3 regions of the Paenibacillus sp. GCM10027629 genome follow, and region 2 is predicted to be linked to each of the others. Evidence: riboswitches for the same ligand, from Rfam matches in the RefSeq annotation. Region 2 holds a riboswitch; each other region holds the start of a gene.

Region 1 (7,429 bases), on a different contig from region 2:
GATCGTTATCTCGGTAACCTGGATCGTCTATATGTCCATAGCCGTATACGGTGTAAAACGTCTGATGCCTTCATCGAATCCAAGCCTTGTAACGGGGCTGATCCTGATTCTTCCCATAGCATTATCTATGATGCTGGCCCTCTCGCAAAGTCAGGTTACTCAGATCATGAAAACGCTTAGTATCGTTGGGAGCATCATTGCCTACGTCTTTCCTGTTTGCTTATGGATTTATGCCAAAATATACGCCGGATTTCACCAAAGTCAGGGAGGGGATTCCGCTTGAAATCTCAACACTGGCGGCACCTATGCCTCATCTTCGTCCTACTAGGCGTCTTACCTGGATGCTACGACAAAATGTACTTGGAAGATGCTACTCTCACGCTCATGCTTGGATTAGACGTGGATGAAGACAACCGATTCTTGGTCTATGCTTCCAGCCCAGTATTCAATAAGGATGCGAAGAAAAAAACCGAGGAATTCTATGATATTAGACCAATCTCTGTTCGGCGGAGCAAAATTGATTTTGACACAATATCCACAGGGATTCCCAGCGCCGGAAAAATCCAATCCATCTTGATCGGCAAAAAGCTTTTGGAACAAGAGAATTGGTTCTCCCTTCTTGATCCTCTCTTCCGCAATGCAGAGACAACGGTTACTTCATATGTCATCGTTGTAGATGGACCTGTAGCCGAAATTACCCATTTCCATCCTGAGGACAAACCGCCGTTACCGATGCTCCTCGTTAAATTAATCACTTCTACGGCCCATAAAAACGCGACACTAGATACAACGCTGCAGGAATTTCATCGCCAAATGTATGATAAGAGCATGACCCCTTCGCTTCCGCTGCTTCGAAAAGATCGTGATCTGATCGCGATGGGCGCGGCATTGCTTAATGAGCAAGGAAAATATGTAACGAGCCTCAACCTGCAAGAAACCATACTCCTTCGGATATTGCAAAGGGATATTAGCCATATCGCATCGTATACAATGACGGCAAAGGAGCTTCAAACGGGTCCGCCGAATCCGATTGTAAAGAGTAAACTCAGCATCGACATTCTGAAGTCCAAAGCGCATATTTGGACAACGTATCAGGGCGGTAAATTCGGCTTCGATATTCGGTTTAAGATGCGTACGCGCTTAACGGAGCGGACCTTTCCTTTCCGAATGCTCGCGCATGAGCAGCAGTTGCAGCAGCAAATAGAGTCAATATTAGAGCGAGATCTTACAGCGCTGATCCATAAAATTCAGAAGAATCGGATTGACCCGTTCGGGCTTGGCATCTTTGCGCAAGCCTACCAGTACCATGCTTGGAAGAAGGTTCAAGATGACTGGGGGAAAGCATTATCCGAAGCGGAAATTAAGGTAACCGTGAAGATGGAAATGACCGATAGTGGTGTTCTGCAATGAGCGACGAAAACCAGCCCATTCTTCATCAGAATGGGCTGTTCCTAATGATCGCTCTTACGAAAAAGCTGACACCTGTATGTACAGATGTCAGCCTCTCTTATTTCGTAATTATTCAAATGCCGGCAATACTGCTTCACCATATTTCTCTGCAATGAATTTCTTCAGTTCTGGCGAATGAAGGGCTGCTGCCAGCTTCTTCATCGCATCGGAGTCTTTGTTGTCTGGACGAGCAACAAGGATATTCGTGTATGGGGAGTCGCTTCCTTCAATAAAGAGCGAATCCTTCGTCGGTGACAGCTCTGCTTGCAGCGCATAGTTCGTATTAATAATTGCAGCATCGAATTCATCAAGGACACGTGGAAGCATTGCTGCTTCTAGCTCTTTAAAATTCAAATTTTTCGGGTTTTTCGTAATATCGCGGATCGTTGCGTCCGCTACTTTGCCTTCGGCGAGCTCAATTAACCCTTGTTTTTGCAATAACAACAAAGCGCGCGCGCCGTTCGAAGCATCGTTCGGGATAGCAATGGTTGCGCCATCTTTCAATTCGTCAACCGATTTGATCTTTTTGGAGTATGCGCCGATCGGTTCAAGATGGACGCCTACCACGCTGACAAGATCCATGTTGCGATCCTTATTCATTTGATCCAAGTACGGCTGATGCTGGAAGAAGTTCGCATCAAGCTGCTTCTCGAACACTTGCACGTTCGGCTGTACGTAATCCGTAAATTCCTTCACTTCAAGCGTAACGCCTTCCTTCTCCAACATTGGCTTCAAGAAGTTCAGAATTTCAGCATGCGGTACAGCTGTCGCTCCGACTGTTAGTGTCGTCGTCTCTTGCTTGCTTCCGTTGCTCTCCTCACCGCTGCTTGCACTGTTCTTCTCGCCGCAACCTGCTGCAATCACCGCAAACGCGAGTACTGCTGTTAATGTGATCAACCATTTTTTCATTGTAAATCCCCCCATGATAATGTGAATTTATTGCATCTATATTATTTTCTAGAAAACCGCTTAACAAGAATATCACCAAGCACTTGGATCAACTGAACGATAATAATCATTAAGATGACGGCAACGACCATAATCTCCATCTCATACCGTTGATAGCCATATCGAATGGCCAAATCCCCAAGACCGCCGCCCCCAATCAATCCGGACATCGCCGTGTAGGAGACTAACGTTACAATCGTGATGGTGATACCCGCAATCAGACTCGGCATGGATTCTGGCAGTAATACTTTACCCACGATCTGTCCTTTTGAAGCTCCCATCGATTCAGCCGCTTCGATCACCCCGCGATCCACCTCACGAAGCGAGGTCTCCACGAGTCTGGCGAAGAACGGAGCCGCTGCGAGTACGAGCGGGGGAATGGAACCAAGTACACCGATCGAAGTCCCAACAATTAATTTCGTCAAAGGGATAATCGAAATCATCAGAATGACGAAAGGCACGGAACGCAAAATATTGACGATGAACGAAATCACCCGATAGAGCATCCGGCTCCAAACCGTATTTCCTCTTGCGGTCATGAATAGCAGGATGCCGATCGGAAGCCCGATAATAAATGTGAATATCCCAGAGAAGAACAACATGCGCAGCGTGTCCCACGTTGCCGTCCAAATTTCGGACCAATAGATTTTCGAGAAATCAAACCCCGTAGATAGGAGTATCATCCGATCACCTCCAATTCATGTACCTGTGTGCGCAACATCTCATATGTCTTCGCAATCGCTTCTTTATCCCCTTCAAAGCGCACGATGAGCTGACCATACGGCGTGTCTTTCATCGTGGCAATCGTCCCTTGTAGAATCGCAAAGGAGACGCCTGTCGACTGAACAGCCTCAGATAGAATCGGTTGATACGTTGATGTCCCTAAGAAGTTAATCTTCACGACCTCGGTATGATCATTCGATGGTAACGAAGCAATTAGACGGTCTAGCAGCTCCGCGCTCTCATTTTCTTCCCGAATAAAATCTCGGGTAACTGCATGCTGAGGCTTCAAGAAGACTTCGGTCACAGGTCCTTGCTCTACAATGCGGCCATCATGGATAACTGCTACCGTATCGCAAATCGTCTGAATGACGTGCATCTCATGTGTAATGAGCACGATCGTAATGCCGAATTGTTTATTAATATCGAGCAGCAATCGTAGAATCGATTGCGTCGTCTGCGGGTCTAGCGCGGATGTAGCCTCATCGCACAAGAGCACCTCGGGATCATTCGCTAGCGCACGAGCGATACCCACACGCTGCTTCTGTCCACCGGACAGCTGTGATGGATATTTATTCCGGTGCTCTTCTAGACCGACAAGTTTCAGAAGGTTGTCCACCTTCTGTTCGACTTCTGCTTTGGGTGTCCGTACTAACCGCAGCGGAAAGGCAATGTTATCAAAAATGGTGGCAGACGATAATAAATTGAAATGCTGAAAGATCATTCCGATCTTGCGACGCTGTCCTTGCAGATCTACATCCGACAAAGCCGTAAGATTAGTGTCGCCAATCCACACTTCACCTGCCGTTGGGCGTTCGAGCAGATTGATACTGCGCAGCAGCGTACTCTTGCCCGCACCCGAATGTCCAATGATTCCGAAAATTTCGCCTCGATCAATGGTTACATTGATGTCTGAAAGCGCAACGGTCTGTTTATGCTTACTGCCGTAGGTCTTCGACAGTTGTTTAAGCTGTATCATGATTGTCCCCTCTCGTTTCTGATCGAGTAATGAGAAAAACTTTTTGTGGTCAAAAAAGCCCTTTTCCGGCACAACGGAAAAGGGCTGACAAGTCATCATAGTCCTCTTCTCATCTACCAGAATTCTGACATGAATTCTGAAGGATTTAGCACCATGACACTCCATATCCGTATAATCACTGGATCTGGAATCGGTTGCCGGGCTTCACAGGGCCTGTCCCTCCGCCGCTCTCGATAAGAAAGTATCGTTTGTATTAAATTTAAATTGAGTATAGTGTTGATGCAATTAAATGTCAAACAGAAAAAAATTCCAATTATCGTTGATACTTGTTACGCAGCATTATTTCGATATATTCGAACGCTGCTTGCAAGGTATCACAGGCCATTCGATAACCGAGCTCCAGGTCATTTTGACGTTGCTGAATATCCTCCAGTTTAATCTTGCCATCGAGTGTCTGATCTCGTTGATTAAGATCGTCCTGCATCTCCATATTCATGTAATGAATTTCGATATTACGCCATTTGCGAAGATGGCGAAGCGGCTCATTATATTGTTCCTTCAATGTATTTAGCTTATCCATGAGTGCCAAATGCACACCCAAATATCGAAATTGCCGCAAGACGGTAAAAAAAGAAAAATGAGCTTTGGCTCGTTCGGTATGGAGTTCAAAGAGGTCATTCATCAATGTACCCAGCTTATCCAATATCGAGAATACCCGAATAAATCCGTCCTTATAGAAATAGACATGCCTGTGATAATCCGTATTTTCTTGCTGCGACATTTCATCTTGATACGAATTCCGAACGCGATCCGCAAAATGGCCCGCTAAGAAAACACTCTGCTCCAACTCATCTAAGGATTCGATCAGACCTTTCGTCCAAATCTCATGTTTACGCCAAATATGCTCGGGATCATGTCCCTCAGAGATACGTTTCTGAAGCCGACGCAACACATGCTGCATGGCCTCGACAGCACCTTGCATTTCAGCGAGCTCCGCGCGAGGAGGCAGTCCTAACAAGATTCGCAGCATATCGTTCACACTCCCTTGATGATTGATAAATAATGATATGTATCCCGAGTAAAACAAAAAGTTCTCGAACTTCACATGCTCGACAACTTTCGTTTCATTTTAGTATATCCGATTTTATCGTTTGCCCATTTGCCATACCCTGACACTCATATAACACAACACGCCGAACAGACCTGCAATGAGTACAGTATGGAACAAGCCCGCGAACAAGCCCGCATTCTCATCCCCTAACGTGAATACAACCCATGCCCCGCTCAGAATTTGTGCAGCACATAAGATTAGAGCACAAACACCTATAATCCGTAACTCACGAATTTGCTTATGATTGTGATATGCGAAATGCGCTAGCGTCGCTACAGCGATGAATAGGATGAGTGCTGCAACACGATGAATAAAGGCAATCAGTGTCGTTCCATGAAGTTCTGGAATAATCTCTCCATTACAGAGCGGCCAGCCTTGGCAGCCACCATAGGCTTCCGTATGCCGTACAAATGCACCAATATAGACAACGACATAGGCATATAACGTCACAATCCATGTCGCTGTTCGGAATCTGCCGGATACGTACACATCGGATGGCGCATTGTCATCCAACCCCCGGCTCCACTTGTTCAAGACAATCGAGAGCAGCAGTGTCCCTGCAAAAGCGATAAGCGAAAATCCGTAATGCAGTGCCATGACGGCTGGAACTTGTCCAAGCACGACGGCAAGCGCACCCATAATGGCTTGAATAAATGTAAATAAAAATGCGATCAAAGCATACCACCAAGCATCTTTACGTTCTTTCACATGACGCCATACCGCGATGAACAAGACTAGCACAAGAATTCCTACAAGTCCGCTCACAGCACGGTGCGAATATTCAATCATTGAAGTGATCGTATAGGCAGGCACAAATTTGCCATTGCACAGCGGCCATTCCGCGCCACATCCCTGACCGGAACCCGTCTTCGTGACTAATGCACCATTCAAGAGAACCAGCATCATCCCGATACAAGTGATATAAGCAAGCCACTTTAAAGTATTCGCTCTCAATCCTTCACCCACTTACTCTCTCAAGAAGTAAATTTCACCATTTCTCATTATACCTGATTTCAAGTTGAAAACGAAGGCGGAATTGTGACAAAACACATTGTAAATGGACAAAAAAGGATATAAAAAAAGCCACATCATCGTGAGATGACATGGCTTGTTCGAACTTATTTGGATTTCTTTACGGTATTTGCGACGGCGATTGCACGATCCAAGAATTCTTCAATCTCTTCACGTGTCTTACGCAGCTTACTTACGAACCGAATCAGCTCTTGGCCATCTACATAGGCGATAAAACTCGGAATCCCGAGAATGTTATATCGCTCGCACAAGTCCGGTAATTCATCGCGGTCAATATGAACGAAGGTGAGTTGATCGGCATACTTCGCTTCAACCTCCGGCATAAATGGATCGATAAAATGACAGTCCTTGCACCATACGGCTTTAAATACACCGATCGTTGGTTTGGACGAGGCGATGACCTCGTTAAATTGCGCTTCTGACGTTAATTTCTCCATTGTGAACACTCCTTCATAGGGAATTGAACTCCATTAGGAATCTGAAGATTGAACGGCTTGTCCACGCTGCAATCGCATCAATGGCTGGAATACCTTGCGAAGCGGACGCGGATAACTGCTAAGCTCCTGCTGCGTAACGACACGGAACACGACCAGCATCACGGGATAGAGTACAATCAACACCAATCCGACTAAACTGGATGAGATGAAATACGCGATACGCGCATGCATAACATGAGTTAATTGATTACCTGCCCATTCGATAAGATAACCAATACCTGCTAGTGCAATGACCGTCGTCAAGAAACCAGCCCACCGTGAGCCCAAGATCTTAAAATCGACGATTTGCTTGAGCGAACGTTGATTCAAATACATCGTAACGGCAAAGCAAAGCATCGTTGAACCGACAATCCCATAAATGCCGAAAACATAACCCAGCGTGAAACTTCCGACTAACTTTACGGCAATACCAATCATCACGTGAAACATCGGTGTCTTAGGTCGTCCAAGACCGAAGAGAATCGAACCTGATACCATCATAACAATCTGGAAAATGGTACAGAACGTTAATAACGAAATAATTCCGCTTCCATTCGTACTACTGAATAACAGACCATTCACGGAGAAGGCTGCTGTACAAAGAATGAGCACGATTGGCGTCCCAGACAGAATCGCAATCCGAAGAGCTAAAGTTACCTGCTTATTCAGATGATCCATCTCTTTGCGCGCAAAAGCGCTTGAAATAATCGGAAT
Region 2 (7,429 bases):
GCTAGTCCAGCAAGCACATCACTGTGACCGCCTAAGAACTTCGTCGCACTATGCAGTACAAGGTCCACACCAAGCTCAATAGGACGTTGATGATACGGTGTCATAAACGTATTATCCAGCATCGTTAGGAGGCCGTGTTCCTTCGCCCATGAAGTGACAGCGGCAATATCGGTAATTTTGAGCGTCGGATTTGACGGTGTCTCCATAAATACAGCTTTTGTATTCGGCTTCAGAGCGCTCTTCACTTGATCGAGATCCGTCATATCGACGAACGTCGTCTCAATGTTCATCCGACTTAGGATGGTCGTTAGGAAACGATAGGTCCCCCCGTACACATCTTCCGTCACGATCACATGATCTCCTGCGGATAACAACATGAAAGCGGTAGAGATCGCTGACATCCCGGACGGGAAAGCATACCCATTCGTTCCGCCCTCAAGCAAGGCGATATAGTCTTCTAGCGCTTGGCGTGTCGGATTCCCCGAACGGGAATAGTCATACGTCGGCGGATTGAAGATATCATGATGGTGGAAAGTTGATGCTTGATAAATCGGGACACTGGAAGCACCCGTCGTCTCGTCGATTTCACTTCCGAAATGAATCAACTTCGTTGCAAATTTACGATTCCGTTCTGATCCTTCTGCATGTGCCACGACTATGCCCCCTCGATCTCTTGTCTTGCAAGCTCAATTGCACGGCCTAAATCCGCAATAATATCATCGGCATGCTCAATCCCCACGGAGAAGCGCAGGAGACGATCGTCTACACCGACCTTCTCACGAATTTCAATCGGAATATCCGCATGGGTCTGCACGGCTGGATACGTCATCAACGACTCTACTCCGCCAAGGCTCTCGGCAAAAGCAATCAATTGAATATGACGTAATATCGGCTCAATATATTTTGCTTCCTTCATTTTGAAGGAGAAAATGCCCGTATTGCCTGAGGCTTGCTTCTTCTGAATTTCATAGCCCGGATGTCCCGGCAGACCTGGGAAATAGACTTGATCAACAAGCGGATGCTCCTGCAAATACGTAGCAACCCGTGTCGCATTATATTCATGACGCTCCATCCGCAGCGCTAATGTTTTCATGCCGCGCATTAACTGATAGCTGTCACTTGGACTCAGTACAGCACCAATCGAATTGTGCAGGAATCCTGTATACTCTGATAGCTCCTTGCCTTTCGTAATGATCAGTCCGGCGAGCACATCATTATGTCCGCCCAAATATTTCGTCGCACTGTGCACCACAATATCTGCACCTAGCTCAATCGGACGTTGCAAGAATGGTGTTAACAAGGTGTTATCGACAATCGATAACAAATTTTTTCGCTTCGCCCATGCCGCTACAGCTTCAATATCTGTGATCATCATCAGTGGATTCGTTGGTGTCTCGATAATAACCGCCTTCGTATTCGGCTGTGCCACTTCTTCCAGGGCATCGAAATCATTTGTATCCACATAAGAAGCTGTCACGCCAAAGCGCGACATAATTTTCTCGATTAACCGGTAAGTACCCCCGTATAGATCCAGCGAGACGATCAGATGATCGCCTTGACCGAACATGGCAAATACGGTCTGAAGCGCCGCCATTCCAGAGCTACAGGCAAACGCTGCATCGCCGCTCTCGAGTTTAGCTACCGCTTCTTCCAAGACGCTGCGCGTCGGATTCTTCGTCCGAATATAATCGAATCCCGTGCTCTGTCCTAGCTTCGGATGACGAAACGCAGTTGCTTGATATATAGGATAATTAATCGCTCCCGTAACAGGTTCCTGCACAGAACCAATCTGTGCGAGACGACTTTCAATTTTCAAATCTTCTGACATGTCTAGATATCCTCCTCTGTCCTATTAAATGCCTGCGCCAAGGTCAAATGGTGTCTCTTGATATACATAGTAATTCAGCCAATTAGAGAATAATAAGTTGGCATGCGCACGCCATAGCGATAAAGGCACCCGTGATGGATCATCCTTCGGATAGTAGTTCTTCGGAATTTCGACATCAAGTCCTTTGGCAACATCACGGTCATACTCCCATTTTAATGTAAGCGGGTCATACTCGGAATGGCCTGTCACGAAAATTTGCTTGCCGTCTTTGGTCGCAACGATATAGATTCCTGATTCTTCGGATTCCGATAAAATCTCTAGGTTCTCATTAAGCTCGATATCTTCACGTCTTACCTCGGTATGACGGGATTGTGGTACGTAGAACTGCTCGTCGAATCCACGCAATAAGCTGATATTCGGCGTTGTAATCACATGCGGGTATACGCCAAAACACTTCTCTTCCAAAGAATATTTGGGTACGCCAAAGTGATAATACAGACCTGCTTGGGAGGCCCAACAGATATGCATGGTTGATGTTACGTTCGTCTTACTCCATTCGAAGATTTGTTCAAGCTCTTCCCAATAGTTCACTTCTTCGAACTCCATTTGTTCGACAGGCGCTCCCGTTACGATCATGCCGTCAAACCGGCGATGGCGAATATCTTCAAAGGTATGGTAGAACGTCTCGAGATGCTCTGCCGATGTATTTTTCGACGTATGGGATTTGGGATGAAGAAGAACCACCTCGACCTGCAGCGGGGTATTCCCGATGAGGCGCAGCAGCTGTGTCTCTGTCGTTTCCTTCGTTGGCATCAAATTTAAGATCACAATCTGAAGCGGACGAATGTCTTGATGGTATGCAACACTCTCATCCATCACAAAAATATTCTCATTAGTTAATATTTCTTTCGCTGGCAATGCATCTGGAATTTTAATCGGCATGCGTCATTCACTCCTTTGTGGGATTCTTAAACCATTTGATGGGGTATTGCTCGGAGGGTACAAAAAAAGGCCTCCACAGAGAAGGCCTACGTTAATATATCCGGCGCTTCTCTTATCTCTCAGCAACGAAATCCATTCGTTTCCGCAAGAATTAGCACCGTGCTTTTCAGTCGGTTGCCGGGTATCATCGGGCTAGTCCCTCCACCTACTCTTGATAAGAATTTAGCAAAACCTTATTTGGTTTTTTTTACATAACCCTACTTTAATCCAATTTGAAACAGACGTCAATACACTTCCATCAGCTTCATCCATCCCATGCTGAGGAACGCACCATTCTTCGGTCCGCGCCATATTCTACATTAACTTGGTTCACCGTTTTTTTCATTGCTTGTAAGATATAAGCGCGTTATACTAAGACGAGTGTTCCAAGAGATGAAACATAAAGTAGAGGTGAGTAAGGATGGAAGGCGACCCTATACCGCAGAGGACAATGTCACATATACAACTAAATAGGAATGAAATCTGTCGGTTGTGCCTGAAATCTGTGTAACAACGCATCTTTTGGCCTGCCTTCTGGTTTCATTCGGGAAGAGGAGTGAAATCAGATGAAAATCCGGTTGGTACAAGAAGGTGTGTTCACCGTCATCGAAGATATTAACCAAACGATCATCCCGCCAGAGAACGGCTTCTACTGGATTGATGCAGATGTTGAAGATCTGATCGTCCTGCAGCCGTTATTCACGTTGCATGATTTGGCCGTGGAGGACTGCCTCAGTGAAGAGGAACAACGTCCGAAGATCGAAATTTATGAAGGACATTATTTTATCGTTATTAACAGCATTCGATTTGATGATGAGGAGATTTTCCTACGCGCCCTAAGCATGTTCCTGGGCAAACATTATATTATTACGGTAACGAAGCAGAAGATCAATGAGCTCCGCACAGTGAAACCTATTCTGTGGGAACAGGAAGTCAATCGACCTGATAACTTCTTATATCATTTGGTCGACCTTGTCGTCGACAGCTATTTCTCTGTCGGAGATCGCATCGAAGACCGCATTGAACATCTCGAAGAAGATATCGTGCTTCATACGAAGAAGACCCATTTGAACGAAATTATCGGTCTGCGAAGCGAAATCCTGTGGCTCAAGAAGGTTCTTGGACCGCAGAAAGACGTGATCGCGACCTTAAATAAGAAAGATCTGCGTCTTATCGACGATCAGCTGCAGAAATACTTCAGCGACATCTATGAGAATGCCGTCAAAATATCCGAGACCTTCGACACGTTCCGCGACCTGATGGCCAACTTACGAGAAGCTTATCAGTCCAGCGTCGCGAACCGAGCGAATGAGATCATGAGAGTCTTCACGGCGCTGACGACCATCTTCATGCCGATGACGATCATCACAGGGATCTACGGGATGAACTTCACCCACATTCCTGAGCTTAATTGGGATTACGGATATTACATTGTTTTAGGGGCGATGCTCTGCCTCGGATTCGGGATGTATTTCCTATTCAAGAAAAAAAACTGGCTATAACAACTTCTTGGTGCTGATAAGTCGATTTTTCTAACATAATTAATGCAGGACTTGATCTGAACTGCTGCGCTTAGCAGTGTAGATCAAGTCCTGTTTTTCATTTATCCTGCCTGACGTTGTTGATTGTCTATCTCCCGCTGACGCCGATAACGAATACGAACCAACCGAATACGCTCGTAATACATGGCCGCTTGCTCTCCTTGCAGCCCCGTATCCCCATAGACCTCGAGCAAGATCGGCTTCAAATATCGATACCCATCGCGCTCAATAGCCGACCATATGGCGGCCTGCTCCTCTAGAGGCACCTGCTGGAGCTCTTCTTCGATCAGACGCTCGATATCATACCCTTCCCGATCAAGACTTTCGAGCGCAATCAGAATATTCCGACGCGACATGCTGCAATACTGCTCCAGATCTGTGATGGAACAACCCTGCTGAATTCCTTCCAGCAAACGTTTCTGTTCTGCAAGCCGATCCATTTCCTGCTTATATTTTTGTTCTTTTTGCTTATACAGCCATTGGGCATATTCTTCCCGAGTCACCTGTTCTTTGACCCAATCCAGCGGAAACACTGTCGTTCGTTCAGTATCTTGAAGCAAGCTTACGATCTCCTCGCCATAGAGGTTCACCTTGTTCTCTCCGAAGCCAGGCAGTTGAAGTAACTCCTCCATCGTCTGCGGTACATAGACGCTGAGTAGGCGCAGCATACGGTTCGTCGCAATGAAATAAGGAGCCTTCTTGTCAGCAGTGGCGCGAGATCTACGCCATTGACTTAACATGGCATATAACGATTCATTCGGATATAAATCGCTATAGCAAGCGAGCAGCTGCGACCGAACCAATCGTCCCGAGTGCTCCGCATCACTCATCATTCCATCAATAATCGGAGCGTACCCTTCCCCTAACTTCACCGCAATACCATGTCGAAATGTGGTTAGAAGCTCCTCCCAGGACGTACCCGAGTACCATACCGATTGTTCCATCTTTCCATGGTAGGGTTCACTCCATACAAGCTGCCACACCCCATGTGCCTCACCAATCGATAATTGCGATGTAATAGTCCCATCTGATTCTTGCTTCCTTTCAAACGTGTTCAGAAAAACGATATTCATCATCCACCTCCAAAAAGTTCATGAACGCACGCAAAAAAGCACCCCTCTTATATAAGATAAGAGAGGTGCTTCCTCATTCGTCCGTTCATGCAATTGAGATCATCATAGCATAATTCCAAATTCTGGGCAAGTATAGGGAGACAAAAGTTTTCAAATAACTATAGGTACAGAAATTATAGTTCCTGTTCTTCCCAAATTCCGCTATAATGACCTCATAATCATTGAAGGAGTGACATCCATGTCTCAGCACGAGTTAGATTTTCTATCGGATTCAACGGAAGCAACGACGACGCGATTTGTGACATTCATTGGCGCAAGCTATAAACGGTTCGACCTCGCCATCATGACAACCAACCGCTTCTACGGGAAGAAATTAGTTACTGATCTACAGAGCGGTATTACGGCAATTATCGGTGAAGAAGACTTAGAGGAAGAAGGCTACTTGGAATTCACCTTCAAACTGTCGGAAGAGGAAGCAAGCGACCTGCGCGAATTCCTCCACATGGTTGTAGGCCCGACTGTCTTCACAGATTAATTACAATCCATCGATATAGAAAAAGGCTACCTTACTCATCGAGCAAGGTAGCCTTCTTTCTGTTTCACTGCAAATTCATGCCGAACAGCAGCATGTTGCTCAGCGGTCTACCTGCTGACGTAAGGACTCTCCCATTGGCATAGAGGCCGGATGATGCGCCCCCGTCCAAATTCATTGCCTGCTGCGCTCCAAGCTTCTGCATCACTTGTGCCCACGCTTGAATTGTCGCTCCATTGACCGTTGCAATCATAATGGAGCCATCCTTCATGACAGCAATCCCGCTTCGCGCACCGCCGCTGGTCAAAATTTTGGCAGATGTAAACCCTTCGGCCGTCGGATTCACCGCGAGCTTACCATCTTTCACAAGTCTTGGGCCCGCCCCAACTGCGGTGATGACATCTCCCCAAGGGATCTCATTGCCTTTCAGGTCCTTATAGTGAACTTCATATGATGCCATTGCACCCACTTTAAATCGTTTTGCTTGCCCTGTCTCGCTACCGTTAAAGACAAGCACATAACCATTCGCTGGGATCGCGACATCTTGATTTTGCGTCACTTTGGTGACTACGCCTTTATCTACGACAACCATCTCACCATAGTTAAATCCAATGGTTTTACCCCGTGCCGGCGTGTAGAGAATGCTGCTCGATTTCCCTTTAACGGGCGTTCGATTTGCAAAATAGACATAATAACTGCCGCTCTTGCCGCTGTCCGGATCGTAGACACTCCCCGTAACAGATACCCGTAAATGATCCATCCGAACTTGGCCATTTTTCGTAAATCCGATCGTTGTCCCGGTGTTACCAATATGCGCAAGCTGACCATTCTGTATGATCATGCCATAAGGCTCTGGGATGCCGCCATAGGCTTCAAAGTATGTGCCATTGATACCATAATCCGCATGATACCGTTTAACAATGTCTTTCATATTAGCTGTCTGACCAACCTTGCCGCCTGCCAGACCTACTTGTACACCGATATTTTTCGGCATCGTCACGGTCTGTACCGTATAAGTACGTCCGCCTACGGCAACCTTCTTCATCTCGACTTTTGGTTGGTAAGCAAGCTTCTGCGTTCCTTTCGAGGAAGATGTCGTACTGCCCGCAGTACCTCCTTGCCCTGCTGCCGTAGCCATGACAGCTCCGGTAAGACTGAGGACAAGTGTGAGGACGATGGTCCGAATAAACTTAGTTGACATGCTGACTGTTACACCCCGATCAATGAATTTAAACTCTGCATTTCTAACTCTGCAAATTTGCGTTCAATTTGTGTACGATCTAAGGTGAATTCGCAGTTGTCTATCGAACAGACGAGCGGCACATCGCAACGAATACGTGCTAAATCGCGAGATAAGTGCAGCATGTCGATGTCCGCTTCAATTTTGGTACGCACGGCTTTGGTCAGTTCATGAAGGTTCTCTAAGATTCCTTCTACGGATTCGTATTGTTGAACGAGCTTGTAAGCTGTTTTC
Region 3 (7,429 bases), on a different contig from region 2:
ATCACGCGGCGCTTCGATTCTACTAAGCTCCCATATTCTATCGACGATCGAGAACTATTGTGATCGATTCATCGTGCTTCATCATGGGCGTGTGATTGCACAAGGGACGTTGGAGGAACTAAGACAGCAGCACCGCTATCTTGGCGATACATCGCTGGAGAATATTTTCTATCAGCTCGTTAAAGGCGGGGCGTAGATGATGGATCTTCAATCATTATGGCGACGGCGAAAAAGCGCCTTCTGGCAGGAAGTCTTTCCGTACTTCCGCTATGTGGGGCAGAGCGGATTTCTATTGTTCCTTGGATTCATCTTCATCGGCGGTGCTGCAGGGTATGTCGGATTTCTAGGGAGGATCCCGGCGGATTTCCCAATTCGAACGGTGAGCCTTATCGTACTGCTGCCGTTTGTCCTGTGGAGCAGCTTTCGGACGTTCCTTCAGCCTGCGGACCTAGTCTATTTGCTTCGGGTAGAACCGAGGATGAAGGAATATTTTCGAAAAAGTATAGGGTATAGCGTCAAGCCAAAGCTTATCCTTTTAAGTATAGTATACGGCATTCTATGGCTGCTCTATGTTCGAGCGGATCAAGATCCGAAGCCGTTCTTGCTCTTATGGGGCGTGTTGTTGGCGCTCAATATCATGAACAGCTATGGCAGTTGGCAGGAGCGCTGCATGAGCCGGCCTGGAGTACGGTGGAGTTATCGTCTGACACGTTGGCTGATATCGATAGTGCTGCTCGCCGTATGGCTATGGCAGCCGACGTGGAAAGCTGTGATCTTCAGCTTGATTGTTATTATTACATATGTGGTTGCTCTCCGAGTACCGCGTAAACATGCCGTACCGTGGGAATTGCTTATTGCAACAGAGCGAGATCAGCGCGGACGGTTCATGATCTTCTTGAACTGGTTCGTCGATGTGCCGTCCATGCCGCAGAAGGTGTATAAGCGTACATGGCTGAACGTACTTGGCAGGCGGATTCGTTTTCAGCAGGATTCTGCATACGATTATTTATATTTGAAAACATTGCTGCGTAGTGATGTGCTCGGCATGGTCATTCGTCTGACTGTGCTCGGCATGTTGATCTTATATTGGGTGCGTAGTTCGAATTGGGCACTTCCGCTCTATGCCTTCATGTTGTTGATCATAGGGACACAGCTGACCGCAATCAGGCGGTTCCATCGGTACTCGTTCTGGGCGTCGATCTATCCAATCCCTTATCATTTCCGTAAAAAGGCGGTTGTGAAGGTCGCACGGCGGACGCATCTTGCCCTCGCGTTCATCTTATGGCTGCCATTGCTGCTAACGAGTGGGGCATGGTCTATGGTCTTCGCTGCCCTAGTTGGTGGCATCGCGTTCGTATACTTCTTCCAGTGGGCTTGGTCCCAGAAGAAGTGGATGGAGCATGAGGATGATGAGGATTTGTAAGAGGTACATCTTTTGAGAAAATCGCTTTTCTTTCCCGATTGTAAGGGCAGGAAAAGCGATTTTTTCATGAGATAGATGGAGCAGTTGTTCATTGATTATAAAATTCGAATATCTCATCAGCAGCTTGATGATACCCCCCTGATTCTCGAAAGGATTCACCAATATTTGCTGCAGCATTCTTGAAAGATGAGAGGCTTAACATATGATCTACGGCTTCACGTAGTTGATTTGCAGTCAAGCTTTGCATTTGTAATTGAATGCCTGCTCCGATATTGGCGACTTGCCCCGCAATGATCGGCTGATCCGCGCTTTGTGGGATGACAATTAGCGGAACCCCGTAATAGAGACCTTCATGAGTACTGTTCATTCCACCATGTGTAATAAATACTTTCGTGTATTGCAGTACATCCGTTTGAGGAACATAATTTTTTACGATGAAGTTTTTAGGAATTTCCCCTAAATCAGATATTTGGGCTTTACTTCCAACAGACATAACAATCGTATGTTCCGTGTTCCCAAATGCCTCAAAACAAAGCTTATAGAAATCCATTGCTTGGTTAAAGACTGTACCCAGTGAAATGTAAATAGGGTTACTCCCCTGGATTGCAGTAAAGTCAAAGTTTTCTTGCGTTAATCGTGAAGAGATGGATGGACCTACAAATTTATAAGTTTGGTCGAATGCTTCTCCATCAGGTTGAAATTCTCTTGTTGTATATACGATTGTAAGTGGTGCAGGATTACAAAACACTTCGTACGGAGAATGGATCTCCACATCATATTTTTCCTTCACCATTGCCGTCAGGCTTTGAAATTTATAATTGATTGGTTTAACGATTTCCGCAGGGACTTCGGTAGAAAATTGTTCTAACATTTTATCGAATGAAGCTTCTGACTGCGCAAAAGAAGTACAAGAGTTGATTGCAGGAAGCTTAAGAATTTGAGCAAGTAATCGTCCACAACCAAACATGGAATCATGGATGATGTAATCAAAATGCTCTCCTTTGATCTGTTCAAGAACGCTTGGTATGACGATATCTGACGTAAGTAAAAGACCGTTAACTCTTTCGAGTAAATAATCTCTTCCACCTGAGATAAAGGCTTTAATAAATTTTTGATCGTCAAATGTTCGAACTGTTGCTCCTGTCTTCTCAATACGCTCCCGAAAAGCTTCTATACAAAAGTACACGACCTCTTCTCCACGGGAAATAAGCTCTTGTACCACTCCAATCGTTGGATTGATATGACCCTCTGATCCGCCATTAATAAATAACACACGCGCCATTTCTACCGCTCCTTAGGTATACTGTTCTCTAAATTGTGTAAGAGTAAGGGACACTATTCCATACCATCGCTCGAATCAAATAATCGCATCAAGTTTATCATAGAACAATACTTGAAAATCTCAAAACTTTAATCACCGTATTTTTTCGCTATAACGTTGGTTGGATTCAACTAGAAAGAAATAGGAGAGCCCACGGAAATACGAGGGACAAAGGAGAGAAATGGATTTGGATTTTCACGGCGGTAAACTCAACCGATAACTTGAACAACATGATTGCTGGCGATCCTGATGATGCAATTTATTATCGCTGGAGTCCAGGGGAATGGGATCATGAATTTGAAGGTGCTGAATATTTTGCGGAATATCTAATCTATTGTTTAACGAAGTGAAGGGTATGAAATCGGTGGAAAGCGTCAGACATTTTAAAGAGAAAGTATACGAGTGTTGCGTGGCAGCGCTTGATTCGCTGAACGAAGAAGGCTTTTTCTTCGATTTGAACGAATCTGGGGTACTGGTCTTTACTGTTTCGGATGCTACGAATGCTCTAGAAAGCTCGCTATTATGGCGCGTATAAACCCGGAAGGTTCCGTTCTCGGCGGGTAGGATAAGGCGATGGAAATCGATCTTCGGAAATAGGTTGTAACTTACCAAAAAGGATTTTGGGAATTTATAAAAAAATATCATTGTACAAAAATCGAAGATGGGGTTCAAACTTGGTTCCTCTCTGACCTCTTTTACGTCGAGGTACCTTGACATCAGAATGCTTTATAGTATTATAAAAATAATTGAATATGTTGAATTTTCTTATCAAGAGTAGGTGGAGGGACTAGCCCGATGAAACCCGGCAACCGACAAACCTTTGTTACCAAAGGAATGCACGGTGCTAATTCTTGCAGAAAAGCTGTACTAAGCGAATCTGGGAGATAAGAGCGAGGATATGACTTTGAATTCTTATGACCTTTCTCTGATTCTAGAGAAGGTCATTTTTGTTTTCATGAGCTAACTAAACATGTGTAAAGGTGTGATAAGGATGCCGATCACGATTCCTAACAATGAAACTGTCGAGTATCACCAAGATATTCATCCCCTTCGTATTGGTTTGCTAAATTTGAAAAAATCAGCGATTGGTCTTTCTTTTGAAAGTTCGCAGCAGTGTAAGATTACCCGAATAGAATGTTTTCGATTTGACAGTAAACATACAGAAAAGCTGCAACTTGGACATGGAACAGATGATATCTGCGGGCTAATTGCTATCTCCACAAATACAGGAGCAGTTGGCTTAAGGGAATTTGAGATCCCTTGTAACAGCCTGAGGTCCGATTTGACTATGTGGGCTGCTCTTTTCCAGCGAATTAAAGGTCTGACCTTGACGGAAAGCATGAAATATGCTCAATTAAAGCAAGAGGCATGGGGACCTGTGAGATTTGAATTAATTGAGTCCGCAATAATGGATATAATTGAAAAAAATGAATTAGCATTAATAAACAACAAGGATCAAAGATACTTCTACTTCTGGGATCGGGCATACATATTTAACCATACGCAAGCGTACATCTCTTTTTAAGAGATTAACAATCCTACCCGTAAGCGGAACAAAGAGCTGCAACACGGCTTCCCCAAAGCAGACCGACGGCCCGAAGATTCCGAGTGTCTGCTTTGGGGCTGAATTACAAAGATGGTTTGTTCAATCAAGCTAACGTTCTCCGTTAGTTTAACAATCTCACAGTCATCCCTTCATAATAATCGATCTTTCACGAAGAAAAACAACTGGAAGGAATTAGATGCCAGTACATAGAATAATATTAAATGGATCTATAGGAGGGATTACGTATGTTCAATAATGTCCTATATTGATATGCTTTCCATCAAGGAGGGATAACGTATGTTTAATAACAAACCCCGATTAACAAGCTAGATAACTTAATTAATAGGGGATGAATATATGGTAATCGCTAATAACATTATTAAGCACCATTTTGAAAATATTTATTTTATTACAGGTAGTGCCTGCGGTGGAAAAACGACCGTATCTAAGTTCCTTGCAAATAAATATGATTTAATTCTTTATAGTTGGGATGATCGGTTTGCAGAATATCAAGCAATAGCGCATCCTAATTACCAGCCTGCAATGAGCCAACGTTCGAATATTACTTCCTGGGAAGAATACTTTATGAGACCTGTAGAGGCGTTTGCTGATTGGTTAGCAAGTTCATTTAAGGAACAAACTAGCATGGCGACTGTCGACTTATTGAGGCTATCTGGCAATGTTGGTGGCAAAAAAATAATTGTAGATGGCTTTTTCACCGCGGACATATTAAAAGAAATAACAGACTACAGTCGGGTATTTTTCTTGCTTGCATCTGAAGAAGTCATACGTCATGATTATTTTAATCGTGAAGAAAAACGAGAAATGTTAGAGTGCATAAACGGACTGAAAAACCCAAATGCAGCTATTGAAAATACCTTTCATACAATGTTGTATAAGCAAGAAGAGCGTGATAAAGCTATTCGGGAAAGTGGTTTCAGATATAACACTAGAGATAATCTCAACACTAACCCATTGGATTTAATTCGGGAAGTCGAAGAACATTTCGGATTTGGTAGATAACATTAATTAATAACGATTCTAAAGCTTGGCAATTCGCCAGGCTTTTTCTAATTATCACATTACTTCTTATGGAGCATTCCTGCCAGTTAGCGCAACGCGGCTGCCGATCCATGCCGGCAGCCGCGTTTTAGTTATTTTATTAAGCTATCGTGTCCCGTTAGCTTAACCAAATTCAGGTATGACATCGCTATTGACTTACAGGTATTTCAAGCGTGGTTCTATCAGGGTATAATACAAATTCCCACACTTTTCCGTCATCTCCCTTGTAGAAGAAAGAATACATAAAAGCTTTTTCCTTCTGGAAGTTAATAAATAACTGGTTTACAACATTGCCATCGATTATATCTTCGTGGGCTACCACATCTAATCTTCGTTCATAGTTTGTGTCCTCATTGGTGGTATCATAAAGCCATAGTAGGCCACCATCTGCATCACCTGAGATATAGTCTTTTCCAAATCTTTTTTCTACTTCTGACTTCGAAAGACCAATTTCTGCTTTTTCCTTTACAAACTCTTTATCTAATGTTCTGGCTGATTCACCTGTGCAACCTGAAAATACAAAGATAACAACAAAGACTAGACAGGCAGTGAGTAACTTCCTCATAGTAGTCCTCCCCTGGCAAGAAATAATCCCATTTATGTTGACGCTATTAATACAGTTGCGTATAACTGCCCTCTGGTTGTGTAAATATAAAAAAAGGCTATCCTCTTAATGTGATGATGATGAAGATAGCCTTTTTTATTATTTTTTTATAAATGTCCCGTAGTCCGTTATTACCTGTCTGGTGCTATCAGTTATATCGTCTTCATTGTAAACAATTTCAGAGGAATTAAATTGTTTATTAGAAGCAGCAGTTCTTTCGAATACACCATATTTGGTATTAATACTTTCTACGGAGTTTAGTACGTTAGCAATTTCTTGCGAACTCATTTTTTTCTGAGGAGTAAACATTGCATTATTAGCAAATATAGTAGTTGCTAATACCCCGCTTACAACGATGACGCTAAAACATACCGCTATTAGTTTCTTTTTTTTATTCATGTGATCATTCCTTTAGTTAATGTAATCATTACCGGTTGGTAATGTTGCCCAATTACACCTCCCAAAATTTAACTTATATTCATTATTTAGACGAGCATATCATAATAATTGTTTCTTATAAAAAAAGACCGTTTGTTCCTCGTTCGCGAAATTATTAAACTATCCTGCCCGTTAGCGCAACGCGGCTGCCGATCCATGCCGGCAGCCGCGTCTTAGTTATTTATGAAGCTATAGTGTCCCGTTAGTTTAATCTCTCTTCTCTGTTCAATGTTTTATGCCTTAAGTAAAATCTAACTCTTTTAACTCTGGAACAACAAACTGAGGAATTATTCTGTAATTATCAAGTTGTTCTAAGCTGACCCACAGGTTAATAAATTCCTCCTCGTTACTTATAAATTCAGACTCATGAAGGTAAAGAGGGCTATTTGGGGGAAGAGTGACAAGTTAAAACAGTGCTATTTCATGGAGGTAAATCGTTGGATACGTAGAAAAGTTCTCGACAACTCATACAAGTCTTTTGTCAATAATAGGAACAGCGTACTCTTCGCAGATCTCCCTTTCAATTGTTTTGCTCGCATCTTCAAAATGCTCTGCTCTTCCCCCAGGTAAAAACCATCTTTCATTTTCTATTGATCTTTGTAATAGAATTTTGTTGTTGTGGATTGGCAGCATATGCACACCGGAACCCAGGGGCAATCGTAATGAGGAAGTCCTGCATGTTTCTGCGCCGGAGTTGTCAAATTTCTTTAAATCTCATTGCCTTTAGGTAGATATACGGTAAATATAGTACCTTCATCAGGCTGACTCGCAACGCGGATGAAACCGCCATGGGCTCTTACAAAATGATGGACGATGGATAATCCGAGCCCCGTACCGCCTGTATGCCGCGAGCGCGCTTCTTCTACCCGGTAAAATCGATCGAATAGGTGGGGCAACTCCTCCGCCGGTATTCCGATGCCGGTATCGATCACCGAGACACACGCAAAGATAGCTTTCCGGTCAACGACCCGGTCTTCGATTTTAACTGTAATCTTCCCTCCACGAGGCGTATAACGAATCGCATTGGTCAGCAAA

Evidence for each region. Region 2 has a riboswitch for S-adenosylmethionine ahead of metA (homoserine O-acetyltransferase MetA). Riboswitches for the same ligand answer to the same signal wherever they lie in the genome.
Region 1: it holds a riboswitch for S-adenosylmethionine, as region 2 does, so the genes downstream of both, ACFQZR_RS09315 (methionine ABC transporter ATP-binding protein) here and metA (homoserine O-acetyltransferase MetA) in region 2, are expected to answer to the same signal.
Region 3: it holds a riboswitch for S-adenosylmethionine, as region 2 does, so the genes downstream of both, ACFQZR_RS09725 (hypothetical protein) here and metA (homoserine O-acetyltransferase MetA) in region 2, are expected to answer to the same signal.

What each region holds. Positions count from the first base shown of each region.
Region 1 covers NZ_JBHTGZ010000009.1:30,293-37,721, reverse strand. The annotation lists gene ACFQZR_RS09335 (GerAB/ArcD/ProY family transporter) at 1-283, shown strand, start outside; gene ACFQZR_RS09330 (Ger(x)C family spore germination protein) at 280-1,410, shown strand; gene ACFQZR_RS09325 (MetQ/NlpA family ABC transporter substrate-binding protein) at 1,519-2,358, opposite strand; gene ACFQZR_RS09320 (methionine ABC transporter permease) at 2,400-3,080, opposite strand; gene ACFQZR_RS09315 (methionine ABC transporter ATP-binding protein) at 3,077-4,096, opposite strand; SAM riboswitch class I at 4,203-4,336, opposite strand; gene ACFQZR_RS09310 (Cthe_2314 family HEPN domain-containing protein) at 4,410-5,126, opposite strand; gene ACFQZR_RS09305 (COX15/CtaA family protein) at 5,241-6,161, opposite strand; gene ACFQZR_RS09300 (thioredoxin family protein) at 6,326-6,676, opposite strand; gene ACFQZR_RS09295 (putative polysaccharide biosynthesis protein) at 6,710-7,429, opposite strand, start outside.
Region 2 covers NZ_JBHTGZ010000012.1:635,431-642,859, forward strand. The annotation lists gene ACFQZR_RS23500 (aminotransferase class I/II-fold pyridoxal phosphate-dependent enzyme) at 1-653, opposite strand, end outside; gene ACFQZR_RS23505 (aminotransferase class I/II-fold pyridoxal phosphate-dependent enzyme) at 656-1,828, opposite strand; gene metA (homoserine O-acetyltransferase MetA) at 1,853-2,770, opposite strand; SAM riboswitch class I at 2,880-2,991, opposite strand; gene corA (magnesium/cobalt transporter CorA) at 3,376-4,311, shown strand; gene ACFQZR_RS23520 (HRDC domain-containing protein) at 4,413-5,426, opposite strand; gene ACFQZR_RS23525 (DUF3055 domain-containing protein) at 5,662-5,958, shown strand; gene ACFQZR_RS23530 (phosphodiester glycosidase family protein) at 6,023-7,156, opposite strand; gene ACFQZR_RS23535 (5'-3' exonuclease) at 7,165-7,429, opposite strand, start outside.
Region 3 covers NZ_JBHTGZ010000009.1:109,602-117,030, forward strand. The annotation lists gene ACFQZR_RS09705 (ABC transporter ATP-binding protein) at 1-196, shown strand, start outside; gene ACFQZR_RS09710 (ABC transporter permease) at 197-1,423, shown strand; gene ACFQZR_RS09715 (macrolide family glycosyltransferase) at 1,512-2,705, opposite strand; partial or broken gene ACFQZR_RS09720 (DUF4303 domain-containing protein) at 2,975-3,279, shown strand; SAM riboswitch class I at 3,507-3,635, shown strand; gene ACFQZR_RS09725 (hypothetical protein) at 3,736-4,269, shown strand; gene ACFQZR_RS09730 (hypothetical protein) at 4,648-5,313, shown strand; gene ACFQZR_RS09735 (hypothetical protein) at 5,501-5,917, opposite strand; gene ACFQZR_RS09740 (hypothetical protein) at 6,056-6,355, opposite strand; gene ACFQZR_RS09745 (NUDIX domain-containing protein) at 6,860-7,027, opposite strand; gene ACFQZR_RS09750 (sensor histidine kinase) at 7,102-7,429, opposite strand, start outside.